Regions from separate parts of the Modicisalibacter sp. genome, predicted to be linked through region 2. Evidence: predicted binding sites of a transcription regulator. Region 2 holds the regulator's gene; each other region holds the start of a gene.
The links. The regulator sigma-54, encoded in region 2, starts transcription at its own class of promoters, with help from an activator protein. The targets are predictions, from matches to a motif close to TGGCACNNNNNTTGCTNT.

Region 1: the regulator sigma-54 is predicted to act here: its motif matches at 4,007-4,024, upstream of glnA (glutamate--ammonia ligase).
Region 3: the regulator sigma-54 is predicted to act here: its motif matches at 3,690-3,707, upstream of ACTCB7_RS09380 (P-II family nitrogen regulator).

The regions. Positions count from the first base shown of each region.
Region 1 is NZ_JBSREH010000013.1:47,709-55,264, reverse strand. Features, by position in the region: gene typA (translational GTPase TypA) at 1-1,131, opposite strand, end outside; gene ACTCB7_RS04925 (Spy/CpxP family protein refolding chaperone) at 1,311-1,931, shown strand; gene ACTCB7_RS04920 (polysaccharide deacetylase family protein) at 1,942-2,931, opposite strand; gene ACTCB7_RS04915 (glycosyltransferase family A protein) at 3,013-3,573, opposite strand; gene glnA (glutamate--ammonia ligase) at 4,133-5,542, shown strand; gene ACTCB7_RS04905 (DUF4124 domain-containing protein) at 5,673-6,269, shown strand; gene glnL (nitrogen regulation protein NR(II)) at 6,462-7,505, shown strand.
Region 2 is NZ_JBSREH010000041.1:83,120-90,675, reverse strand. Features, by position in the region: gene lptA (lipopolysaccharide transport periplasmic protein LptA) at 1-194, shown strand, start outside; gene lptB (LPS export ABC transporter ATP-binding protein) at 217-942, shown strand; gene ACTCB7_RS12515 (RNA polymerase factor sigma-54) at 1,067-2,476, shown strand; gene hpf (ribosome hibernation-promoting factor, HPF/YfiA family) at 2,603-2,911, shown strand; gene ptsN (PTS IIA-like nitrogen regulatory protein PtsN) at 2,923-3,411, shown strand; gene rapZ (RNase adapter RapZ) at 3,452-4,342, shown strand; gene ACTCB7_RS12495 (HPr family phosphocarrier protein) at 4,329-4,598, shown strand; gene mgtE (magnesium transporter) at 4,692-6,047, shown strand; gene pmbA (metalloprotease PmbA) at 6,142-7,482, opposite strand; gene yjgA (ribosome biogenesis factor YjgA) at 7,547-7,556, shown strand, end outside.
Region 3 is NZ_JBSREH010000027.1:608-8,163, reverse strand. Features, by position in the region: gene ACTCB7_RS09400 (aminotransferase class I/II-fold pyridoxal phosphate-dependent enzyme) at 1-242, shown strand, start outside; gene ACTCB7_RS09395 (sodium:calcium antiporter) at 253-1,305, opposite strand; gene ACTCB7_RS09390 (YifB family Mg chelatase-like AAA ATPase) at 1,390-2,910, opposite strand; gene ACTCB7_RS09385 (accessory factor UbiK family protein) at 3,035-3,439, opposite strand; gene ACTCB7_RS09380 (P-II family nitrogen regulator) at 3,749-4,087, shown strand; gene ACTCB7_RS09375 (ammonium transporter) at 4,113-5,357, shown strand; gene ACTCB7_RS09370 (P-II family nitrogen regulator) at 5,521-5,859, shown strand; gene ACTCB7_RS09365 (ferredoxin--NADP reductase) at 6,012-6,788, opposite strand; gene ACTCB7_RS09360 (LysR family transcriptional regulator) at 6,937-7,556, shown strand, end outside.

The DNA.
Region 1 (7,556 bases), on a different contig from region 2:
GGTCTCGATCAGCACCGAGAGGTGCAGCTCGCCGCGGCCGGAGACGGTGAACTTCTCGGGCGACTCGCCCTGCTCGACGCGCAGCGCGACGTTGTGGATCAGCTCCTGCTCGAGGCGGTCGCGAATGTTGCGGCTGGTGACGAACTTGCCGTCCTTGCCGGCGAACGGCGAGTCGTTGACCTGGAAGGTCATCGACACGGTGGGCTCGTCGACGGTCAGTGCCGGCAGCGCCTCGACGGCGTTCGGGTCGCACAGGGTGTCGGAGATCGCCAGATCCTCGATACCGGTGATGCAGATGATGTCGCCGGCTTCCGCCTGCTCGGTCTGCACCCGCTCGAGGCCCATGTGAGTCATCACCTGGCCGATCTTGCCGCGGCGGCTCTTGCCCTCCTTGGTGAGTACCGTGACCTGCTGGTTGGGGCTGACGCTGCCGCGCTTGATGCGGCCCAGGCCGATGACGCCGACGTAGCTGGAGTAGTCGAGCGCCGAGATCTGCATCTGGAAGGGGCCGTCGAGCTCGACCTTGGGCGGCTCGACGATGTCGATGATCGACTGGAACATCGGCGTCATGTCGTCGGCGAGGGCGTCCGGCTCATGGCCGGCGATGCCGTTGAGCGCCGAGCAGTAGATGATCGGGAAGTCGAGCTGCTCGTCGGAGGCGCCGAGGTTGTCGAACAGGTCGAAGATCTGGTCGATCACCCAGTCGGGGCGGGCGCCGGGGCGGTCGATCTTGTTGACCACGACGATCGGTTTCAGGCCCTGATCGAAGGCCTTCTGGGTGACGAAGCGAGTCTGCGGCATGGGGCCATCGACGGCATCGACCAGCAGCAGGACCGAGTCGACCATCGACATCACGCGCTCCACCTCGCCGCCGAAGTCGGCGTGTCCCGGGGTGTCGACGATGTTGATGTGATAGACCTCGTCGTCGGGTGCCTGCCAGCGGATCGCCGTGTTCTTGGCCAGGATAGTGATACCGCGTTCCTTTTCCTGGTCGTTGGAGTCCATGATGCGCTCCTGCCCCTCGGCCTTGCGGTCCAGGGTGCCGGACTGCTGGAGGAGCTTGTCGACCAGGGTGGTTTTGCCGTGGTCGACGTGAGCGATGATGGCTATGTTGCGAAGTTTCTCGATCACGACGGGATCCTGCAGGGAAATAAGGGGCGCATTATAGTGGCTAGCCCCCGGCCCCTGCCACCATTCGCCGCGGCTTTCGACCACTTTGTCGCTGTCTTGACCCCCGTCAAGCCGTCATGGCGCCCTTCTTTCTAGTCTGGAGAGGCACGTTTTCGAGACGACTCGCGAGGAGGTTATCGATGAAAGCATGGCTCTGGGGCGGCTTGCTGGCCGCGTCGCTGGGACTGGGCTCCGGCCTGGCACTGGCCCACGGTAACGAGGGCGGCCGCTTCGATCATGGCGGCTATGGGCCGGGCATGATGGGGGGCGGTGGATACGGCTCGGGCATGATGGGCGGCTACGGCGCGGGCATGGGGCCCGGCATGATGGGCGGCTACGGCGCGGGCATGGGTCCGGGCATGATGGGTGGCTACGGCGCGGGCATGGGCCCGGGCATGATGGGCGGTTATGGCGCGGGCTATGGCCCGGGCATGATGGACGACGATGACGATGAGGCCGGCGGCTGGTACGGCCACGGCATGATGGGCAATCCGGCGTGGCTGCAGGGGCCCCAGCGCGAGGAGCTGCGCCAGATCCAGCGCGACTTCTTCAAGGAGCAGCAGCCGCTGATGGAAAAGATGATGGAGCAGCGCCTGCGACTGCGGGAGCTGTCGCTGGACGACAAGGCGGACCCGGAACAGGCCGGCAAGGTCTATGCGGAGATCTTCCGCCTGCGGCGCCAGATGCAGGAGAACGCCCGGCAAATGCACGAACAGCTCTACCAGATGATGGAGCAGAACCAGCAGGACCAGTCGCCGTGAGTGTTCGGGCTCACAGCTGTCCGAGCAGGTAGTCGAACAGCCGCCCGGGGCTCTGCGCCAGCGGCTGGGTCAGCGGGATGCGGGGCAGGGCAAGCGGGTCGCTGCGTGGCGACAGCCAGCCACCCTGCCCGGCCAGCGCCAGGCTGACGCCGCACTGGCTGACGAGCCGCTGCAGGCGCGGGGAAGGCTGCCGGTCGGGGTAGGCGAAGATCGGCAGCGGCTCGCGACACAGCCGGGCGAGTTCCCGGCGGGCGCCCTTCACCTGGCGGCGTACGGCGTCATCGTCGAGCGGTTCCAGGTCGCTCAGACCCACGCCGCGCCCGCCGAAACGCACCAGCCCTTCGTGTTCCAGCCGGCGGATGCTGAAGGGGTCGAGGTTGTGGGGCGCGTGGCCCAGCTCGTTGTGCAGGTAGTCGGCCACGGCGGCGAGGCGGCGTGCGTCCAGCCCTTCGAGCTGGGTCAGGTAGCGGGCCAGGGCGCGGCTGTAGGCGGTGTCGGGGCTCGCCGGTGGCAGGGGTGGCCGGGGCAGGCCCGCATCGGCCAGCGTGTCGTGGATGCGCCGGGCGTCGCGCCCTTCCCACAGGCCTTCGCCGATGGTGAGGCGCCAGCTGCCGCGCGGATGACGCAGCCATCCGGTACTCAGGAACACGCTGGCGGGGATGGCGTAGTGCGCGAGCAGCGGCATGGCCACGTCCAGGGTGCTGCGCCAGCCGGCGTCGAAGGTCAGGGTGATGCGGGCCTGCGGGTCATGATGGGGCTGCAGCGCCGTGCCCAGGCAGACCAGCCGGGCGATGTCGCTGAGGTTGAGCAGCAGCCGCTCCAGGCTCTCGCGCCCCAGACACCACGCGGCGCGATGCGGCAGCCGGGCCTCGGCATCGCTGGGCAGCACGCGGGGCAGCACGAGGATCGCGCTGCGTCCCCACAGGGGCTCCGCCTGGCTGCGCCGCCAGTGGCCGCGCAGACGGCAGGCCAGGTCCTGAGCCATATCCAGGCCGTTCATGGCGTTTTCCCTCCCCGCGCGTCCGGCGCGCGACACCTCCGTGTTCCCTCAGTCTATCCCAAGCCCCGGCATCGGCACCGCTCATCCTGCCGAGCGCTGGCCGTCTCCCATGCGCCGCTGCAGCACGCTGGCATGGCAGGCGCGCAGGCGGGCCAGCAGGTCGCGTTCGGCCGTGCCTTCCAGATCCGGGTCGAAGCCGCCGACCCGTTCGAACCAGCTGTGGCGCATCGCCAGCAGCCGAATCCGCCCGCCACCGCCCGGCAGGCGTGCCAGCCAGTGAGTGGTGAGCCAGCCGTCGCTGATCAGCGCGACGACGTCCCACTGCGACGCCAGGGCCTGGTCGACCAGGGCCAGCCAGCCCGGGGGTGGGTCGGTCGCCGGATCGAGAAACGCCAGCACGTCGGCCTGGCTGCGATTGGCCACGATATTGAGGCGCTGGCCTCGGGGCCGGTCGGGCAGCAACAGCAGCCGGGCGCCGTGTGCCTCGGCCAGCCGCTCGATGCGACTGCGAGACTTGTCGACGAGCAGCCAGATCTCGTGACGGGTGGGCGTCTGGCCGAAGTCCCGCGCGAGGCCGGCCAGGCAGCGCCCCAGGCGTGCATGACCGCGGCGGGCGTCAAGGATGACACTGTAGGAATGCATAATGGCGGTCCAGTGACGGTGCCGACCGGTTGCCGTGTCGCCGGCCGCCCGAAGCACCGCGCCCTTGGCGCTCGGTAGTGGTTTGTCAGCGTGCCCTGCCGTCCCGCGCGTTGTTTGTAATAAAGCGTAGCCGGTGGTTTCAAAGGGTATCAACTTGCAGCCTGCTGATTTTGTGGCGATTCGCGGGTGGTTTTTCCCTCCGTCGATGGTTGAGATGCTCCATTGATCGTCCGGGTTTTCGCCATCTTAGGCGCATGCACTGATATGGTGCATCAATGAAAATTGATGACCTTTTGTGGTGCATTAGGTCGACGGTGAAAAATGCCGACCACACTGGGATCACCGCTTTCATTATTCGGCGAGACTGTCAGCGTCGCCTTTTATGGCGGAATTTCATTGGCTTGCGACGATAGCGATAAATGGTGCGCCATTTTGGCACGGTGTCTGCATTTCGTTTGCCAGAACGGCACGTCATGGGCAATCCTGAAGCGGCGTGCTACAACGACGCTGGACACGCAAGCCATCGATTCGAGCTATCGGCTCATTTGTGGAGGACATCATGTCTGAGAAGACACTCGCCCTGATCGAAGAACACGACGTCAAGTGGGTGGACCTGCGCTTCACCGACACCAAGGGCAAGGAGCAGCACGTCACGATTCCGGCCGGCGCCGTCGATGAAGAGTTCTTCGAGAACGGCCAGATGTTCGATGGCTCCTCCATCGAAGGCTGGAAGGGCATCAACGAGTCCGACATGATCCTGCGCCCGGAGGACGGCTCCGGCTTCCTCGACCCGTTCACCGAGGACGCCACCCTGGTGCTGCGCTGCGACATCATCGAGCCGGCCACCATGCAGGGCTACGAGCGCGACCCGCGCTCCATCGCCAAGCGCGCCGAGGCCTACCTGCAGTCCACCGGCCTGGGCGATACTGCCTTCTTCGGCCCGGAGCCGGAATTCTTCATCTTCGACGAGGTGCACTGGAAGACCGACCTCCAGGGTGCGATGTACAAGATCACCTCCGAGGAAGGCGCCTGGGCCACCGATTCCACCAGCGTGGAAGGCGGCAACCTGGGTCACCGCCCGCGGGTCAAGGGCGGCTACTTCCCGGTACCGCCGGTGGACAGCTTCCACGACATCCGCAGCGCGATGTGCAACACCCTGGAGGCGATCGGCCAGGCGGTGGAAGTCCATCACCACGAGGTGTCCAACGCCGGCCAGAACGAGATCGGCGTGAAGTTCAACACCCTGGTCAAGAAGGCCGACGAGGTCCAGCAGCTGAAGTACGTGGTCCACAACGTGGCCCACGCCTACGGCAAGACCGCGACCTTCATGCCCAAGCCGATCGTCGGCGACAACGGCTCCGGCATGCACGTCCACCAGTCCTTCTGGAAGGACGGCACCAACCAGTTCGCCGGTGACGAGTACGCCGGCCTGTCCGAGATGGCGCTGTACTACATCGGCGGCATCATCAAGCACGCGCGGGCCCTGAACGCCTTCACCAACGCCTCCACCAACTCCTACAAGCGTCTGGTGCCGGGCTTCGAGGCGCCGGTCATGCTCGCCTACAGCGCGCGCAACCGTTCCGCGTCGATCCGCATCCCCTACACCGCCAGCCCCAAGGGCAAGCGCGTCGAGGCTCGCTTCCCCGACCCGACCGCCAACCCCTACCTGGCGTTCGCGGCGATGCTGATGGCGGGCATCGACGGCATCAAGAACAAGATCCATCCCGGCGACGCGATGGACAAGAACCTCTACGACCTGCCGCCGGAAGAGGGCAAGCAGGTGCCGACCGTGGCCAACAGCCTCGATCAGGCCCTGGAAGCCCTGGACAACGACCGGGCCTTCCTCACCGAAGGCGGCGTGTTCACCGACGACATGATCGATGCCTACATCGAGCTCAAGGAAGAAGACGTCCAGCGCCTGCGCATGGCGACGCATCCGGTGGAGTTCGACCTCTACTACAGCTGCTGATCCCGCCTCCGGCCGGCGCGGTGCGCCGGGCGTGTCGCGACATGGAGCCCGCCAATCGGCGGGCTCTTTGTTTGCGTTACACTCGGACGAGACACGCGGCCGTGTCGTCACGCCATCAAGGAGGGCTCCCATGAACCGCTGCCTGCCGGCCATGCTGCTGGCCGTCTGCCTAGTAGCGGGTGCGGCACCGAGCGTCGTTTCGGCGGCCAGCGTCTATCGCACCACCGATGCCCAGGGCAATGCGGTCTTCACCGACCGACCGGTGGAACAGGGCGAGCGTGTCGAGCTGGAGCCGCTGAGCGTGCTGCCATCCGCCCCCGTGCGCGAACCCGCGGCGCGTGATGTCGAGCGCGAAACGGCCCGGCAACCGGCGAGTGCCGACACGCCGTTCATGCCCTACACCACCTTCCGCATCGAACAGCCCGAGGATGGCGAGACGCTGCCTACCGGCGCCGCCGGCAACGTGCAGGTGGCGCTGGCCATCGAGCCCGCCCTGCGGCCGGACCACAAGGTCCGCCTGCTCGTCGATGGCCGGGTCAGCCAGTCGGCGCTGCACGCGCGCGTGTTCATGCTCACGGATCTGGTGCGTGGCGAGCACACCCTGCAGGCGGAGCTGCTCGACGCCCAGGGCCGGGTGCGCCATCGCAGTGCGCCGGTGACCCTCTACGTGCAGCGCGCCAGCGTCCATCTGCCTGCCAACCCCAACAATCCCGCCCGGTCGCCCTGAGCGGCGGCTTGCTGTTCACCACACTCGACACACCGATTTCGCCACCTTGGCACAGCCCTGCACGAGCAAATGCACCATAATGGTGCGTCAAGGGGCGCGCCATCGGCGTTCATCCCGCTGAATGCCGGGTTTCCCGGCATGGCGCGCTTCTTGCAGTCCTTGTCGTGACACATCCCGCACGGGAGAGCGCCCATGTATCAACGCCTGCTGGAGAACCTGACCACCGCCGTCGTCTATCTGGACGACGCCCTGCGCGTACGCTGGCTGAACCCGGCCGCCGAGGCGCTGCTGGCGGTCAGCGAGAGCCGGGTCAGGGGCACACGCCTGGACTGTCTGGAAGGCGACGGCGGCGCCATCGCGGCGGTGCTGACCAAGGCGCTGGAGGCCCGGCATCCCTTTACCCAGCGTGAGGCCGTACTGCTGCCCGCCGGGACGGAACCGGTCACGGTGGACTTCACGGCCACGCCGCTGTCGGACCGGGAGTTGCTGCTCGAGATCGAGCCCCGCGACCGGCTGATACGTATCTCCCGGGAGGAGGCGCTGATCACCCGTCAGGAGACCATCAAGGTGCTCTCGCGGGGGCTGGCCCACGAGATCAAGAATCCGCTGGGCGGCATCCGCGGTGCCGCCCAGCTGCTCGAGCGCGACCTGCCGGACCCGCAGCTGGCCGAGTTTACCCGGGTGATCGTCGAGGAAGCCGACCGTCTGCGTGACCTGGTCGACCGCATGCTCGGCCCCAATCGCCCCGCCGGGCACGAGCCGCTCAACATCCACAAGGTACTCGAGCGGGTACGGGCGCTGCTCGAGGCCGAGCACCCGCGGGTCGATTATGCACGCGACTACGACCCCAGCCTGCCGGACCTGCACGGCGACGAGGCGCAGCTGATCCAGGCGGTGCTCAACGTCGCCCGCAACGCCGTGCAGGCCCTGGAGGAGAGCGCCGTCGACGCGCCACGCCTGACGCTGCGTACCCGGGCCCGGCGCCAGTTCACCCTGGGCGCCGAGCGCCATCGGCTGGTCTGTGAGGTGGCGGTGATCGACAACGGCCCCGGGATTCCCCCCGCGCTCCAGGAGACGCTGTTCTATCCGATGGTCTCGGGACGTGCCGAGGGCAGCGGGCTGGGGTTGTCGATCGCCCAGTCGATCCTGCACCAGCACCAGGGACTGGTCGAGTGCGACTCGCAGCCCGGTTGCACGGAATTCCGCCTGCTGATCCCGCTGGCGTGTTCCGCATGAACCGGCCGGCGTCCCATCGCGCCGCCGGTGCGCCTCTCGTGACCTGCGCCG
Region 2 (7,556 bases):
CCGTCATCTATCATGCCGCCGAACGCCGGGTCGAACTGATCGGCAACGCCGAGCTTCACCAGGCCCGCGACACCTTCAACGGCGCCTATGTCGAGTACTATCTCGACAGCCGCAAGGTCCAGGCCCGCTCCAAGGCGCAGGGCAGCGACGGCCAGCGGGTCCGCATGACCCTGACCCCCAAGTCGTCGCCGTGAACCCGCCGTCCTGAGGATGACCATGAAGACCCTTGTCGCCCGCCATCTCGCCAAGAGCTACAAGAACCGCCGCGTGGTCCAGGACATCAGCCTGACCATCGGCCAGGGCAGCATCGTCGGCCTGCTCGGCCCCAACGGGGCGGGCAAGACCACCTCGTTCTACATGATCGTCGGTCTGGTGCGCGCCGACGCCGGCGAGGTGACCATCGACGATCTGGACCTGAGCCGCGCCCCCATGCACCAGCGCGCCCGCGCCGGGATCGGCTACCTGCCCCAGGAGGCCTCGATCTTCCGCAAGCTCTCGGTGGCCGACAACATCATGGCCATCCTCGAGACTCGCCGGGATCTCGACAAGGCGGGGCGCAGGAAACTCCTCGAGCAACTGCTCGAGGAGTTCCATATCGATCACATTCGCGACAACACGGGCATGAGCCTGTCCGGCGGCGAGCGCCGCCGCGTGGAAATCGCTCGCTCGCTGGCCACCGAACCGGCCTTCATCCTGCTCGATGAACCCTTTGCCGGCGTCGACCCCATCTCGGTGGGCGAGATAAAGAGCATCATCCGCCAGCTGCGCGACCGCGGCATCGGCATCCTCATCACCGACCACAACGTCCGCGAGACGCTGGACATCTGCGACAAGGCCTACATCGTCGGCGACGGCCAGATCATCGCCGAAGGTAGCGCCGAGGCGATCCTGGCCAGCGAGAAGGTACGCGAAGTCTACCTGGGCCACGAATTCCGGCTCTGACCCTCCTTCCGACGAAACCCTCGACCGTTACGGCGCTTCGTGGCACGGTTATTGCTTAACTACTTGCAAGCCGTGAGGGGGCGGGATACGGTATCCCCGAATCCGTCAGCGAAGTAGGCACGTCATGGCTATGAAACCCACGTTGCAGCTCCGGGTCGGCACGCAGCTGACCATGACGCCCCAGCTGCAGCAGGCCATCCAGTTGCTGCAGCTGTCGACGCTGGACCTCCGCCAGGAAATTCAGCAGGCGCTCGAGTCCAACCCCATGCTCGAGATGGAGGAGGAGTTCGGCGAGACCGCCGTCAGCGATGCGGCCGAGGACGACTGGAACCAGGACATCCCGGATGAGCTGGCCGTCGACAGCGACTGGTCCGACACCTATCAGGACATGGCTTCCGGCAGTCGCAGCGACGAGGGGCCGGATCTCGAACGCAATGCCGCCGGGGAAAGCCTTCAGGACCACCTCACCTGGCAGCTCGCCATGGCCGACCTGAACGAGCGCGAACGCATCATCGCCGAAACCCTGATCGACGCCGTCGACGCCGACGGCTACCTGGCCGCCCCCCTAGACAGTCTCGTCGACGGGCTGCGCGCCCAGGGCCTCGAGGGGCTGCGCGCCCCAGAGGTGGAAGCGGTACTGATGCGCCTTCAGCAGTTCGAGCCCACCGGCGCCCTGGCCCGCGACCTGCGCGAATGCCTGCTTTTACAGCTCGGCGTCCTGCCCGACGACACGCCCCTGCTCCCTCAGGCCCGGCGACTGGTGCGGCAGTTCCTCGAGGCCCTGGCCGGCGACGACCGCAAGCTGCTCAAGCGCCGGCTGCGGCTCGATGACGACCAGCTCGACAGCGTGATCGCGCTGATCCGTACCCTCGATCCGCGTCCCGGCCAGGCCTTCGACGCCACCGGCAACGACTACGTGATTCCCGATCTGGTGGCACGCCACTCGCACGAAGGCTGGCGCATCGAGCTCAACCCCGAAGCCCTGCCCCGCCTGCGCATCCAGCCCGACTATGCCGCCCTGATTCGCCGCGCCGACAAGAGCGACGACAACACTTTCATGAAGCAGCACCTGCAGGAGGCGCGCTGGCTGATCAAGAGCCTCTCCAGCCGCAACGACACCCTGCTCAAGGTCGGGCGCGAGATCATGACCCGGCAACTGGACTTCCTCGACCACGGCGAGGAATCCATGAAGCCCCTGATCCTGGCCGACATCGCACAGGCGGTGGAAATGCACGAATCCACCATCTCGCGGGTGACCACCCAGAAGTTCATCCACACGCCACGCGGCGTCTTCGAGCTCAAGTACTTCTTCTCGAGCCATGTCGGCGGCGAGGGCGATGCGCATTCCAGCACCGCGATCCGCGCCCGGCTCAAGAAGCTGATCGGCGAGGAACCGCCCCGCAAGCCGCTCTCCGACAGCAAGCTGGTCGACCTGCTCGCCGCGGACGGCATCAAGGTGGCTCGCCGCACCGTCGCCAAGTATCGCGAGGCCATGGGGATCCCTTCCTCCAGCGAGCGCAAGCGACTAGCCTGAAGGGGCGCAGAAGCGTCCTGATCGACAGGGTCCGAACCATCTTCACGTCGGCCCTCTCACAGGGGTTTGCTAAGCTGCAAAAAGGGTTACAATCGAGCCACCACTCGCCGGAACAGGAGCGTGTCCATGCAAGCGAATATCACCGGCCATCATGTCGAACTGACAGATGCATTGCGTGACTACGTCAACGAGAAACTGACGCGTCTCGAGCGTCATTACGACAACATCACGACCGTTCAGGTAACCCTCTCGGTCGAGAAGGAACGCCACCAGGCTGCCTGCACCCTTCACGCCGCCGGTGCCGACTTGCATGCCGAAGCCGAGAATGGCGACATGTACGCCGCCATCGACGCTCTGGCCGACAAGCTCGATCGCCAGCTCGTCAAGCACAAGGAAAAGGCCCAGGCCCGCGCGCAAGGCGCCGGGGCCCGCTGACTCCGCCCATCATGACACTGGAAGCCATCCTGCCCCCCGAGCGCACGCTCTTCGCGGTGCCCGGGGGGAGCAAGAAGCGCGTGCTGGAATTCTTCAGCACCTTCATCGCGCAGAACACGCCGAGCCTGGACAGCCAGGAAGTCTTCAGCCGCCTGATCGGCCGCGAGCGGCTGGGCAGCACCGGGATCGGCAACGGCGTGGCGATCCCCCATGCGCGCAACCCTCACTGCAAGGCGCCGATCGCCGGCTTCCTCAAGCTGCAGGAACCCATCGACTTCGATGCCGTCGACGGCGAGCCGGTCGACCTGATCTTCGTGCTGCTGGTGCCCGAGGAAGCGGACGACACTCACCTCGCCCTGCTGGGCCAGGTGGCCGGCATCATGAACGACGCCGACATCCGCAGCCGTCTGCGTCACAGCGAAAGTCAGCGCGAGCTCTACGAGACCCTGCTCGACGCCATTCGCCGCCAGGAAGGCACATCCGGCGAGACGCTCGGCTAGTCGCGCTTCTCGTTCCACCGCCACCAGGAGAGCCGCCGCGATGCAGCTCGTGATCATCAGCGGTCGTTCCGGGTCCGGCAAGTCGATCGCCCTCCAGGCCCTCGAGGACCTGGGCTTCTATGCCATCGACAACCTGCCGGCCATGCTCCTCGACCCCCTGATCGATGAACTCCGACAGGACGACACCCGCCGCTCCAATATTGCCGTGAGCATCGATGCCCGCAACGTGCCCACCGCCCTCGAACGCTTTCCCGGGCTGCTGGAAACGCTGCGCGCCCGCGGCCTCGACTGCCAGGTGGTCTACCTGACCTCCGAGGACAAGATCCTGCTCGAGCGCTACTCGGCCACGCGGCGGCGCCACCCGCTGACCCGGGACAGCGAGATGACCCTCGCGGAAGCCGTCGAATCCGAGGAACAGGCACTGTCGGGCATCCGCGACCTCGCCGACCTCGTCATCGACACCTCGCAGCTGTCGGTGCACGAGCTGCGCGGGCGCATCGCCGAGCAGGTCGCCCATCACCGCAGCGGCCAGCTGACCCTGACCTTCGAGTCCTTCGGCTTCAAGCGCGGCGTGCCGCTCGACGCCGATATCGTCTTCGATGCCCGCTGCCTGCCCAACCCCTACTGGGACCCGCGGCTGCGCCAGTTCAACGGCCGCGACCCGGAAATCGTCGACTTCCTCGAAGGCTACCCGGAAGTCACCGCCATGCATGACGACATCCGCGCCTGGCTGGAGCGCTGGCTGCCGGCCTACCAAGCCAGCAACCGCAGCTACCTGACCGTGGCCGTCGGCTGCACCGGCGGCCAGCACCGCTCGGTCTATCTCACCGAGCGCCTCGCCGCAGTCTTCGCCGAACACTATCAGGTGCGGCTACGCCATCGGGAGCTGGGCATCAACACCGCCGTGGGGGCGTCCCGTGCCGAGCCGTGAACTGACCCTGACCAACAAGCGCGGCCTGCACGCCCGCGCCGCCACCAAGCTCGTCCAGTGCTGTCAGGGCTACGAAGCGCGGATCATCGTCCATCATCAGACCCGCTGCGGCGATGCCGCCAACATCATGTCGCTGCTGATGCTCGCCGCCCCCTGCGGCACCTGCCTGACCATCGAGGCGGAAGGCCCCCAGGCCGAGGAAGCCCTGGACGCCCTCCAGGCGCTCTTCGAGGCACGCTTCGACGAGGAGCAATGAACCGACGTCGTCGATACGCCGGGGCTGCCTGCCCCCGTTAAGGCAATGCTAAGATGGCGCCTGCCTGCCCACCCGGTCGAGGACGACAGACGCATGAGCCAGAATCCCGAACGCTTGCAGCCCCGCCTGGAACGACTCAACGAGGCACTGGAAAGCGGCGCCCTCGACCAGGCCCGGCGCATGCTCAATCGCGGCCTGGCGCCCGTCGATGTGGCCCACCTGCTGGAATCCACCCCGCCGCGAGAGCGCGAGGTCCTCTGGGAACTGGTCGACCCGGAACTGCAGGGCGAGGTGCTGCAGTATCTCAACGACGACCTACAGACCCTGTTCCTCAACCGGATGAACGCCCAGCAGCTGGTCTCGGCCACCGAGGGGCTGGACGTCGACGACCTGGCCGACCTGCTGCAGCGGCTGCCCAACACCGTCACGCTCGAGGTGCTGGCCTCGATGGAGGCGCAGGAACGCCAGCGTCTCGAGACGGTGCTCGCCTACCCGGAGGACACCGCCGGCGGGCTGATGAACACCGATGCGGTGACCATCCGCCCGGACATCACCCTCGACGTCGTGCTGCGCTACCTGCGCCGCCACGAGCGCCTGCCCGACACCACCGACAGCCTGCTGGTGGTCACCCGCGGCGACAAGCTGATCGGCAGCCTGCCGATCGAGCGCCTGCTGGTCTCGGATACCACCATGCTGGTCCGCGAACTGATGGATACCGAAGGCGTCAGCATTCCCGCCATGACGCCCGACACCGAGGTCGCCAAGCTGTTCGAGAAGTTCGACCTGGTCTCGGCGCCGGTGGTCGGCACCGACGGTCACCTGCTGGGGCGAATCACCATCGACGACGTGGTCGACGTGATCCGCGAGGATGCCGAGCACCAGGTGATGAGCATGGCCGGCCTGGACGAGGAGGAGGACACCTTCGCGCCCGCCTGGCGCACCAGCCGCCGGCGCGCGGTGTGGCTGGGCATCAACCTGCTCACCGCCTTCCTGGCCGCGGCGGTGATCGGCCTGTTCGAAGGCACCATCCAGCGCATCACCGCCCTGGCGGTGCTGATGCCGATCGTCGCCAGCATGGGCGGCATCGCCGGTTCGCAGACGCTGACCGTGCTGATCCGCGGCATCGCCCTCGGCCATGTCGGCGGCGGCAACGTCAAGTGGCTGCTCAACCGCGAACTGGTGGTGGGCCTGCTCAACGGCCTGCTGTGGGCGCTGGTCATCGCCGCCATCGCGGTGCTGTGGTTCGGCGATCCGGCCCTGGGCGGCATCATCGCGGCGGCGATCGTCATCAACCTGCTGATCGCCGCCCTGGTCGGCACCCTGCTGCCGGTGGTGCTCAAGAAGCTCAACATCGACCCGGCCCTGTCGGGCAGCGTGATTCTCACCACGGTGACCGACGTGGTGGGGTTCATGGCCTTCCTGGGCCTGGCGACGCTGTTCTATCTCTGAGCCACGAGCCACGAGCCACGAGCCACGAGCCACGAGCCACGAGCCACGAGCCACGAGCCGGCAGCATGATGCCCCTGCCCGTGGCCCGGGCCGCTCAGTCGCCGGCCACGGTCATGCCGTCGATCAGCCAGCTGCCGGTATGCACGCTGCCCCGGGTGTCGATATCGTCCCCGAGCGCCCGCAGGTTGGCGAACATGTCGCGCAGGTTGCCGGCGATGGTGAACTCCTCGACCGGGTGACGAATCTCGCCATCCTCGACCCAGAAGCCCGCCGCACCGCGCGAGTAGTCACCGGTGACCCCGTTGACGCCCTGGCCCATCAGCTCGGTGACCAGCACGCCGGTGCCCAGCTCCTTGAGCAGGGCCTCGCGCGAGACCCGTGGCGCCTCGAGACGCACGTTGCGCGCGCCGCCGGCATTGCCGGTGGTGGTCATGCCCAGCCGTCGGGCGCTGTAGGCCGAGAGCATGTAGCTGGCGACCCGGCCGTGATCGACGAAGACATTGTCACGGGTGTAGACCCCGTCGTTGTCGAAGGCGCTGCTGGCCATCGCCCCCGGTTCCCGGGGCCGCTCGACGAGCGAGAACCACTCGGGAAACAGCGGCTCGCCTAGGCTGTCGCAGAGGAAGGACGCCTGGCGGTAGAGGGCCCCGCCGGCGATCGCGCTGAGGAAGTGACCGACCAGGCCGCCGGCCATTTCCGGGGCGAACATCACCGGCATCCGCCCGGTACGCGGGCGCTGCGCGCCCAGACGGCTCACGGTACGCTCGGCGGCCCGGCGCCCCACCGTCTCGGGCGAGGCCAGGCACGCCGGATCGCGCTCGCTGGTGTAGTCGTAATCGCGCTGCATGCCCCTGTCGTCGCGGGCGATCAGCACGCAGGACAGCGAATGGCGGCTGCCGCGCTGGCTGCCGAGAAAGCCGTGGCTGTTGCCGTAGACGCGCACGCCCTCGCCGCTCGACAGGCTCGCGCCGTCGGACTGGCTGATGCCGTCCACGCCGCGCCCGGCGTTCTCGCAGGCCAGCGCCAGCTCGATCGCCTCGTCGGTGCTCAGCCGCCAGGGATGGTGCACGCCGAGATCCGGCAGCTCGCGTGCCATCAGTTCGGCATCGGCCAGCCCCGAGGCCGGATCCTCGCCGGTGTAGCGGGCGATCGCCATGGCCTTGTCCACGGCGTCGCGGATCGACGCCTCGCTGGCATCCGACGACGAGGCACTGCCCTTGCGTTGCCCCAGATAGACGGTCACGGCGAAGCCCTGATCGCGCGCCAGTTCGACGGATTCCACATCGCCCATGCGCACGTTGATTTCGATGCCCTGATCGACACTCGCGCCGACCTCGCAGGCATCCGCACCGGCGTGGCGCGCCTGCTCCAGCGCCAGCGCCACCCGCGACTCCAGAAGCGCCTGCTGCGCCTCGGCATCAAAGGCCTGAGTCATCCTGATCTCCTTGTTACCGGGGGCTGGTATACTGCCCCAACCCACCCATCGTGATGGAAATGGCATGTCTTTCG
Region 3 (7,556 bases), on a different contig from region 2:
TCGCCGAGCGGCTGCGCGCGCTGGGCGCCGAGGTGCCGCCGAGCGACACCAACTTCATCGCCGTGTGTCTGCCCGACGCCGAGACCGCCGAGCACGTGCACACCGCCCTGCTCGCCGATGGGGCGCTGATCCATCGCCCCGCGCACCCGGCACTGGGCGACGTGCTGCGCATCAGCACCCTGGCCGACGCCCTGCCCGAGGGCCGCCTGGCGGCGCTGGAGACCGTGCTGCCCGGCCGCTGACGCCGCCCTCTCACGCCGGGGCGGCCGACCCGCCCAGCACCAGCATCGCCGCCCCGGCCAGATAGCAGGCGATGATCGCCACGCTCTCGAAGCCGATCCGACCCGGGCCCTGCTCCTGGCGGCGGATCAGACCCAGCATCAGGATGCCGGTCATCAACAGCGACAGCGCCACCCACAGCGATACGTCGTCGGGCACGGCATGGTAGATCGAGCCGCCGCGGTAGGCGATGTCCGAGGCCGCGGCGAACAGCGTGTCGAAGGCATTGCCACCGATGATGCCGGCCACCGCCAGGGTCAGGGCGCCGCGCCGCACGGCGGCGATCGAGGTGACCAGCTCCGGCAGCGACGTGACCACCGAGGTCATCAGCACCCCCACCGCCGCCTGACTGAGCCCGGTGCGCTGGCTGATCACCGTGGCGCTGCGCTCCAGCAGCCAGCCGCTCACGCCGAGCACCGCCGCCATGATCACGAACGCCAGCCACAGCGTGGTCAGTGAGCGGGCCAGCGCCTGATCGTCCGGCTCGTCGAGACGGGTCTCGCGGGTGCGCGCCGGCTGCCACATGGGGTTGTGCTGGGCGCGGCTGACCAGACGCAGCCCGAACAGATAGATGATGAACAGCAGCGGCGTGACGGGGTGCACCTGCCACAGGGTCCACTCCGGCGAGAAGCGCCCCACCAGCAGCAGCGCCAGCAGGCAGATCAGCAGGCCGCCCTGCATCAGGTTGCCGATCGAGGCCGCGGCATGCTCCAGATTGGCGCGCCGGTGCGCCAGGTCGGCGAGCGTCAGGAACAGCGTCTGCACGGCGATGCCGCCCAGGGCGTTGCTCATCGCCAGTTCCGGCTGGTCGGAAAGTGCCGCGGACACCGACAGCACGATGCCCGACAGCGAGGTCGCCATGCCCAGCAGCAGCGCCCCGGCAACGGCCTCGCCCAGCCCGGTGCGATCGGCGAGATCATCGACTACCCGGGTCAGCCGGGTGCCCACCACCCCGATCACCAGGGCACAGGCCGCGAACAGGCCGACGCTGACCGCCAGCGGCAGGGACTCGAGCAGGGCCGTCATGCCGGGCTCCCGGGACTGCCGATCACTCGGGTGAAACGACGTGCTGTCATGGCTCGGTCCTCCGTGACCCGGATGGCCTGGCGTTCAGGCCGAGGATTCCCCGCCGCCGCGCAGCCGGTCGAGCTGGCGATAGCCGATCGCCTCCATCAGCTGGGGGCGGCCGGGATGCGGTACACCGGCCAGGTCGGCGAGCGTCAGTGCCACCCGCAGCACGCGATGGTAGGCCCGTGCCGAGAGCTTGAGCCGGGTCAGCACCTCGGCCAGCCAGACCCGCTCGGCCTCCGGCAGGGCACAGGCGGCCTCCAGCGCGGCTCCGGGCAGCCGGGCATTGAGATGCCCCCGTGCCAGCTGCCGCTCGCGGGCGGCGAGCACCCGCTCGCGTACCGTGGCCGAACTCTCGCCCCGGGTGTCGCGGGTCAGCTGGTCGGGCGGCAGGGCCGGCACCTCGACCTGCAGGTCGATGCGATCGAGCAGCGGCCCGGATAGCCGCGACTGGTAGCGCTGGATCTGCGCCGGGGTGCATACGCAGGCCTGGCGCGGGTCGCCCAGGTGCCCGCAGGGGCAGGGATTCATGGCCGCGACCAGCTGAAAACGCGCCGGGAAGCGGCGCTGGCGGCTGGCCCGGGCGATGTGGATCTCGCCGGACTCCAGCGGCTCGCGCATCACCTCCAGCACGCCGCGGTCGAACTGCGGCAGCTCGTCGAGAAACAGCACCCCGTGGTGGGCCAGCGAAATCTCGCCGGGCCGCGGCCGCGAACCGCCGCCCACCAGCGCCGCGCCGCTGGCGGTGTGGTGCGGCGAGCGGAAGGGACGCTGCCCCCACTGCGCCAGCAGGTCGAGCCCGCAGACCGAGCGCACCGAGGCCACCTCGAGCGCCTCGTCCGCCGACAGCGGCGGCAGGATGCCCGGCAGGCGGCTGGCGAGCATGGTCTTGCCGGTGCCCGGCGGACCGGCAAACAACAGGTTGTGCCCGCCCGCCGCCGCCACCTCCAGCGCGCGGCGCGCCTGATGCTGGCCACGCACCTCGGCGAGATCCGCCAGCGGCGCCCGGGACGGGGTCGGTGCCGTGAGGGTGTGGGCCGGCAGCGTGGCCTGCCCCAGCAGGTGCGCGACCACCTCGCTCAGGTGCCCTGCCGCCTGCACCGTCAGCCCCTCGGCCAGCGCGGCCTCGTCGGCGTTGTCCTCGGGCAGCAGCAGGGTCCGCTCGGCACGGCGCGCCGCCAGGGCGGCGGGCAGCACGCCGGAGACCGGGCGCAGCCGCCCGTCGAGGGCCAGTTCGCCGAGGCACTCCACGGACTCGAGCGACGCGACGGGGATCTGCTCGGAGGCCGCCAGGATACCCAGCGCGATCGGCAGGTCGAAGCGGCCGCCCTCCTTGGGCAGGTCCGCCGGCGCCAGGTTGACGGTGATGCGCCGCGTGGTGGGAAAGTCGAACCCGGCATTGGTCAGGGCGCTGCGCACCCGCTCGCGGCTCTCGCGCACGGCGGTTTCCGGCAGGCCGACCAGCGTCATGCCCGGCAGGCCGTTGGCCAGGTGCACCTCGACCAGCACCTCCGGCGCCTCGAGCCCCAGCCCGGCGCGTGTATGAACGAGAGCGAGTGCCATGGGCGGCTCCTTGATCCGACGACGTGGCCGCGAGCCGGACCGGCAGTGCCCGGCTCGCTACTTAAGAATCTGTTGATTCAGCATTCATTGATACAGATCGGGCCGTCATCGGCAAGGGCGTGGCTCAACGCGACGCCGAGTCGTCGTCCGCGGGCCGGGGCTCATCCGCCGCGGCGGCCTCGCCGGTTCCGGCGGACTCGCGCTCCGACGTGGCGTCATCCGGCGCGGGAGCGGTCGCCGTCTCGCCGGCGGACACCGGGGCGGCGCTCTCGGCCGAGGGCGTCTCGGCGTCCAGCGACGCTTCCAGCGCGGCGACCTGCTTCTCGAGCGCCTCGACGCGGGAGCGGGTGCGCTGCAGCACGTCCATGAGGATGTCGAAATCCTCGCGGGTCACCAGCTCCATGCGCTCGAAGGCACCGCGCATCACATGGTGCACGTTGCGCTGGATCTCCTCCGGCGCGTGGGAGGCATCCTGCAGGCGCTCGCCGAGCTGCTGGGCAAGGCGGCTGATGCGGTCGTTGGGGATCATGGGTCTCTCCTTGCAAGGGTGTCTCCAGCATACGCAACGCACTCGCCCCTGCACCAGCGCGTTGCGCTCGCCCCGGGACCTTCGCCAGGCCCGGTCACGAGGTCGTTCCCCGCCTGCGCCAGGGTGATGCAGCGGCGGTGTCCGCCGGCACCAAAACAGTGCGCTGCGTTGCAGCATGTCATCCCGACGCGCCTCTAAATCGGTGGCGAAAACAATTCATCTCACTGTTTTCAATCAACAAAAACAAAGGTGGCACATCCTTCGCCATATCGCTTTCAGGCGCCAGCCGACCACAAGGAGACGCAAGGGATGAAACTCATCACCGCCATTATAAAACCCTTCAAGCTCGACGATGTGCGCGAGTCCCTGGCCGACAACGGGGTGCAGGGCATCACCGTCACCGAGGTGAAAGGTTTCGGTCGCCAGAAGGGGCATACGGAGCTGTATCGCGGCGCCGAGTATGTCGTGGACTTCCTGCCCAAGGTGAAGATCGAGATCGCCCTCGACGACGACCGGGTGGACAGCGTGCTCGAGGCCATCCGAGCCGCCGCCAACAGCGGCAAGATCGGCGACGGCAAGCTGTTCGTCACGCCGCTGGAGGACGTGATCCGGATTCGTACCGGCGAACGGGGCCCCGACGCCGTCTGAGACGCAGGACAAGGAGACAACAACGATGACAGAGCTCAACTACGCGCTCGATACCTTCTACTTCCTCATCTGCGGGGTGCTGGTCATGTGGATGGCCGCCGGCTTCGCGATGCTGGAGGCCGGCCTGGTACGCTCGAAGAACACCGCGGAGATCCTCACCAAGAACGTCGTGCTGTTCGCCATCGCCTGCACCATGTACCTGCTCGTGGGCTACTACCTGATGTACTCGAGCGATGCCGGCGGCTTCCTGCCCAACCTCGGCGTGCTGCTGGGCAGCGAGAACGGCGTGGACGCGGTGCTGGCCGGCGGTGACGACGCCCCCTACTATTCCGCCCGCGCCGACTTCTTCTTTCAGGTGGTCTTCGTGGCGACCGCCATGTCGATCGTCTCCGGCGCCGTGGCCGAACGCATGAAGCTGTGGGCCTTCCTGGCCTTCGCGGTGGTGATGACCGCCGTCATCTACCCGGTCGAGGGCTACTGGACCTGGGGCGGCGGCTGGCTGAACGAACTGGGCTACTCCGACTATGCCGGTTCCGGCATCGTGCACCTCGCCGGTGCCGCCGCGGCGCTGGCCGGGGTGCTGGTGCTCGGCCCGCGCAAGGGCAAGTACGGCAAGAACGGTGCCATCTTCGCCATTCCCGGCGCCAACATGCCGCTGGCCACGCTCGGCACCTTCATCCTGTGGATGGGCTGGTTCGGCTTCAACGGCGGCTCCGAGCTGAAGCTCTCCGACGTGACCTCGGCGAACCACATGGCGCAGGTACTGGTCAACACCAATGCCGCGGCGGCGGGCGGCGTGATCGCCGCGCTGATCCTGGCCAAGCTCTGGTTCCGCAAGGCGGACCTGACCATGGCGCTCAACGGGGCGATCGCCGGCCTGGTGGCTATCACCGCCGACCCGCTTTCCCCCACCGCCCTGGGCGCGACGCTGATCGGCGCCATCGGCGGGCTGCTGGTGGTGGCCTCGATCGTGACCCTCGACAAGCTGCGCATCGATGATCCGGTGGGCGCCATCTCCGCCCACGGCGTGGCCGGCATCTGGGGCGTGATGGCGGTGCCGCTGTCCAACGGCGAGGCGACCTTCGGCGCCCAGCTGATCGGGGTGATCGGCATCTTCGCCTGGGTGTTCCTCGCCAGCCTGCTGGTGTGGCTGCTCCTCAAGGCGATCATGGGCATACGGGTCAGCGAGGAAGAAGAATACGAGGGGGTCGACCTGGCCGAGTGCGGACTGGAGGCCTATCCGGAATTTACCGTCGGCGGCAACAAGTAGCGCCGCCGACACACCGAGTGAGCTGGCGTGCTCCACCTGGCCCCCTTCGGGGGGTCTTTTTTATTCGCCCAACGAGCGGTGTATGCTTTAGGGCAACAGTACCGACGCAATCCGGGGCCGGCCTCCGCGTGCCGGCCCCGCCCCAAGGCGAGGAGTCAAGACGATGAAACTGGTGACAGCCATCATCAAGCCGTTCAAGCTGGACGATGTCCGCGAGTCGCTCTCCGAGATCGGCGTGCAGGGCATTACCGTGACCGAGGTCAAGGGCTTTGGTCGCCAGAAGGGCCACACCGAGCTGTATCGGGGCGCCGAATACGTCGTCGACTTCCTGCCCAAGGTCAAGCTCGAGGTCGCCGTCGACGACAGCATGACCGAACAGGTCATCGAGGCGATCACCAGCGTCTCCAACACCGGCAAGATCGGCGACGGCAAGATCTTCGTCTCGCCGCTGGAGCAGGTGATTCGCATCCGGACCGGCGAGACGGGCAAGGACGCGGTCTGAGTTCGGCCTGGAAACTGGCTACGCTCGCCGACGTTTCAGAGCCAACTTGCGCTCGCATCCATCCCGAACAACAACGCCCCCATGACCTTGTCATGGGGGCGTTGCTTATTTCCGTGTCGCGCTTGTGGCGTACCGCGCCGGGCGCCGCCCGGTCACTTCTCGACGAAGGCGCGCTCGATCACGTAGTCGCCCGGCTCGCCCATGCGCGGCGAGATCTTGAAGCCCAGGTCGTCGAGCAGCGCGCTGGTTTCATCGAGCATCGCCGGGCTGCCGCAGATCATGGCACGATCCTGCTTGGGATCGAGCGCCGGCAGGCCGGTGTCCTCGAACAGCTTGCCGCTGCGGATGTGATCGGTCAGACGGCCGGTGGTGCGGAATTCCTCGCGGGTCACGGTCGGGTAGTAGACCAGCTTCTCGCTGATCTCCTCGCCCAGGTACTCGTGGGCCGGCAGCTCCTTCTCGATGAAGTCGGCGTAGGCCAGCTCACTGACGGTGCGCACGCCGTGGATCAGCACGATCTTCTCGAAGCGCTCGTAGGCCTCCGGATCCTGGATCAGGCTCATGAACGGCGCCAGGCCGGTGCCGGTGGACAGCAGATAGAGGTTGCGGCCCGGCAGCAGGTCATCGGTGACCAGGGTGCCGGTCGGCTTGCGGCTGACCATGATCTGGTCGCCGACCTTGAGGTGCTGCAGGCGCGAGGTCAACGGGCCGTCGGGCACCTTGATGCTGAAGAACTCGAGGTGGTCCTCGTAGTTGGGGCTGGCGATGGAGTAGGCGCGCACCAGCGGCTTGCCCTCGACCTCCAGGCCGATCATCACGAACTGGCCGTTCTTGAAGCGCAGGCTGCGTTCCCGGGTCGTGCGGAAGCTGAACAGGGTATCGTTCCAGTGGTGGACGCTCAGCACTTCTTCCAGGGCGTACTTGCTCATCAGGGCCTCTCAATATATTCCAAAAAAGAATAATACATCGAACTTTAGCTTTCCCATAATTCTAAGACCCTGGCCGATATCTGTTAAATGGGTTGTCTGGATAACCCTTATCGGCAATCTTGATAAAGAGCCGTCACGAGTCCGCCCCATGCGCTACACCCTTCGCCAGCTCGAAGTCTTCGTCGCCGTCGCCCAGCACCAGAGCGTCTCCCGCGCCGCCCGCGAAATGGCGCTCTCCCAGTCCGCCGCCAGCACGGCACTGGCCGAGCTGGAGCGCCAGTTCGACTGCCGGCTGTTCGATCGCATCGGCCGCCGGCTCAAGCTCAACGCCCTGGGCTTCCAGCTGCTGCCCAAGGCGGTGGCCCTGCTCGACCGCGGCGAGGAGATCGAGGAGCTGCTGCGCGGCCAGCGCGGCATCGGCTCGCTGGACGTGGGCGCCACGCTGACCATCGGCAACTATCTGGCCACCCTGCTGATCAGCGACTTCATGCAGCGCCACCCCGGCAGCCGGGTGCGCCTGCATGTGCGCAACACTGCCTCGATCGTCGAGCGCATCATCCAGCACGAGCTGGACCTGGGGCTGATCGAGGGCAACTGCCAGCACGAGGACGTGGTGCTGCAGCCCTGGGTGGAGGACGAACTGACGGTGTTCTGCGCGCCGCATCATCCGCTGGCCGGCGCCGGTGAGGTGGGCCTCGACCGGCTGCTGCGGGAGGCCTGGATCATGCGCGAACAGGGCTCGGGGACGCGCCTGACCCTGGAACAGGC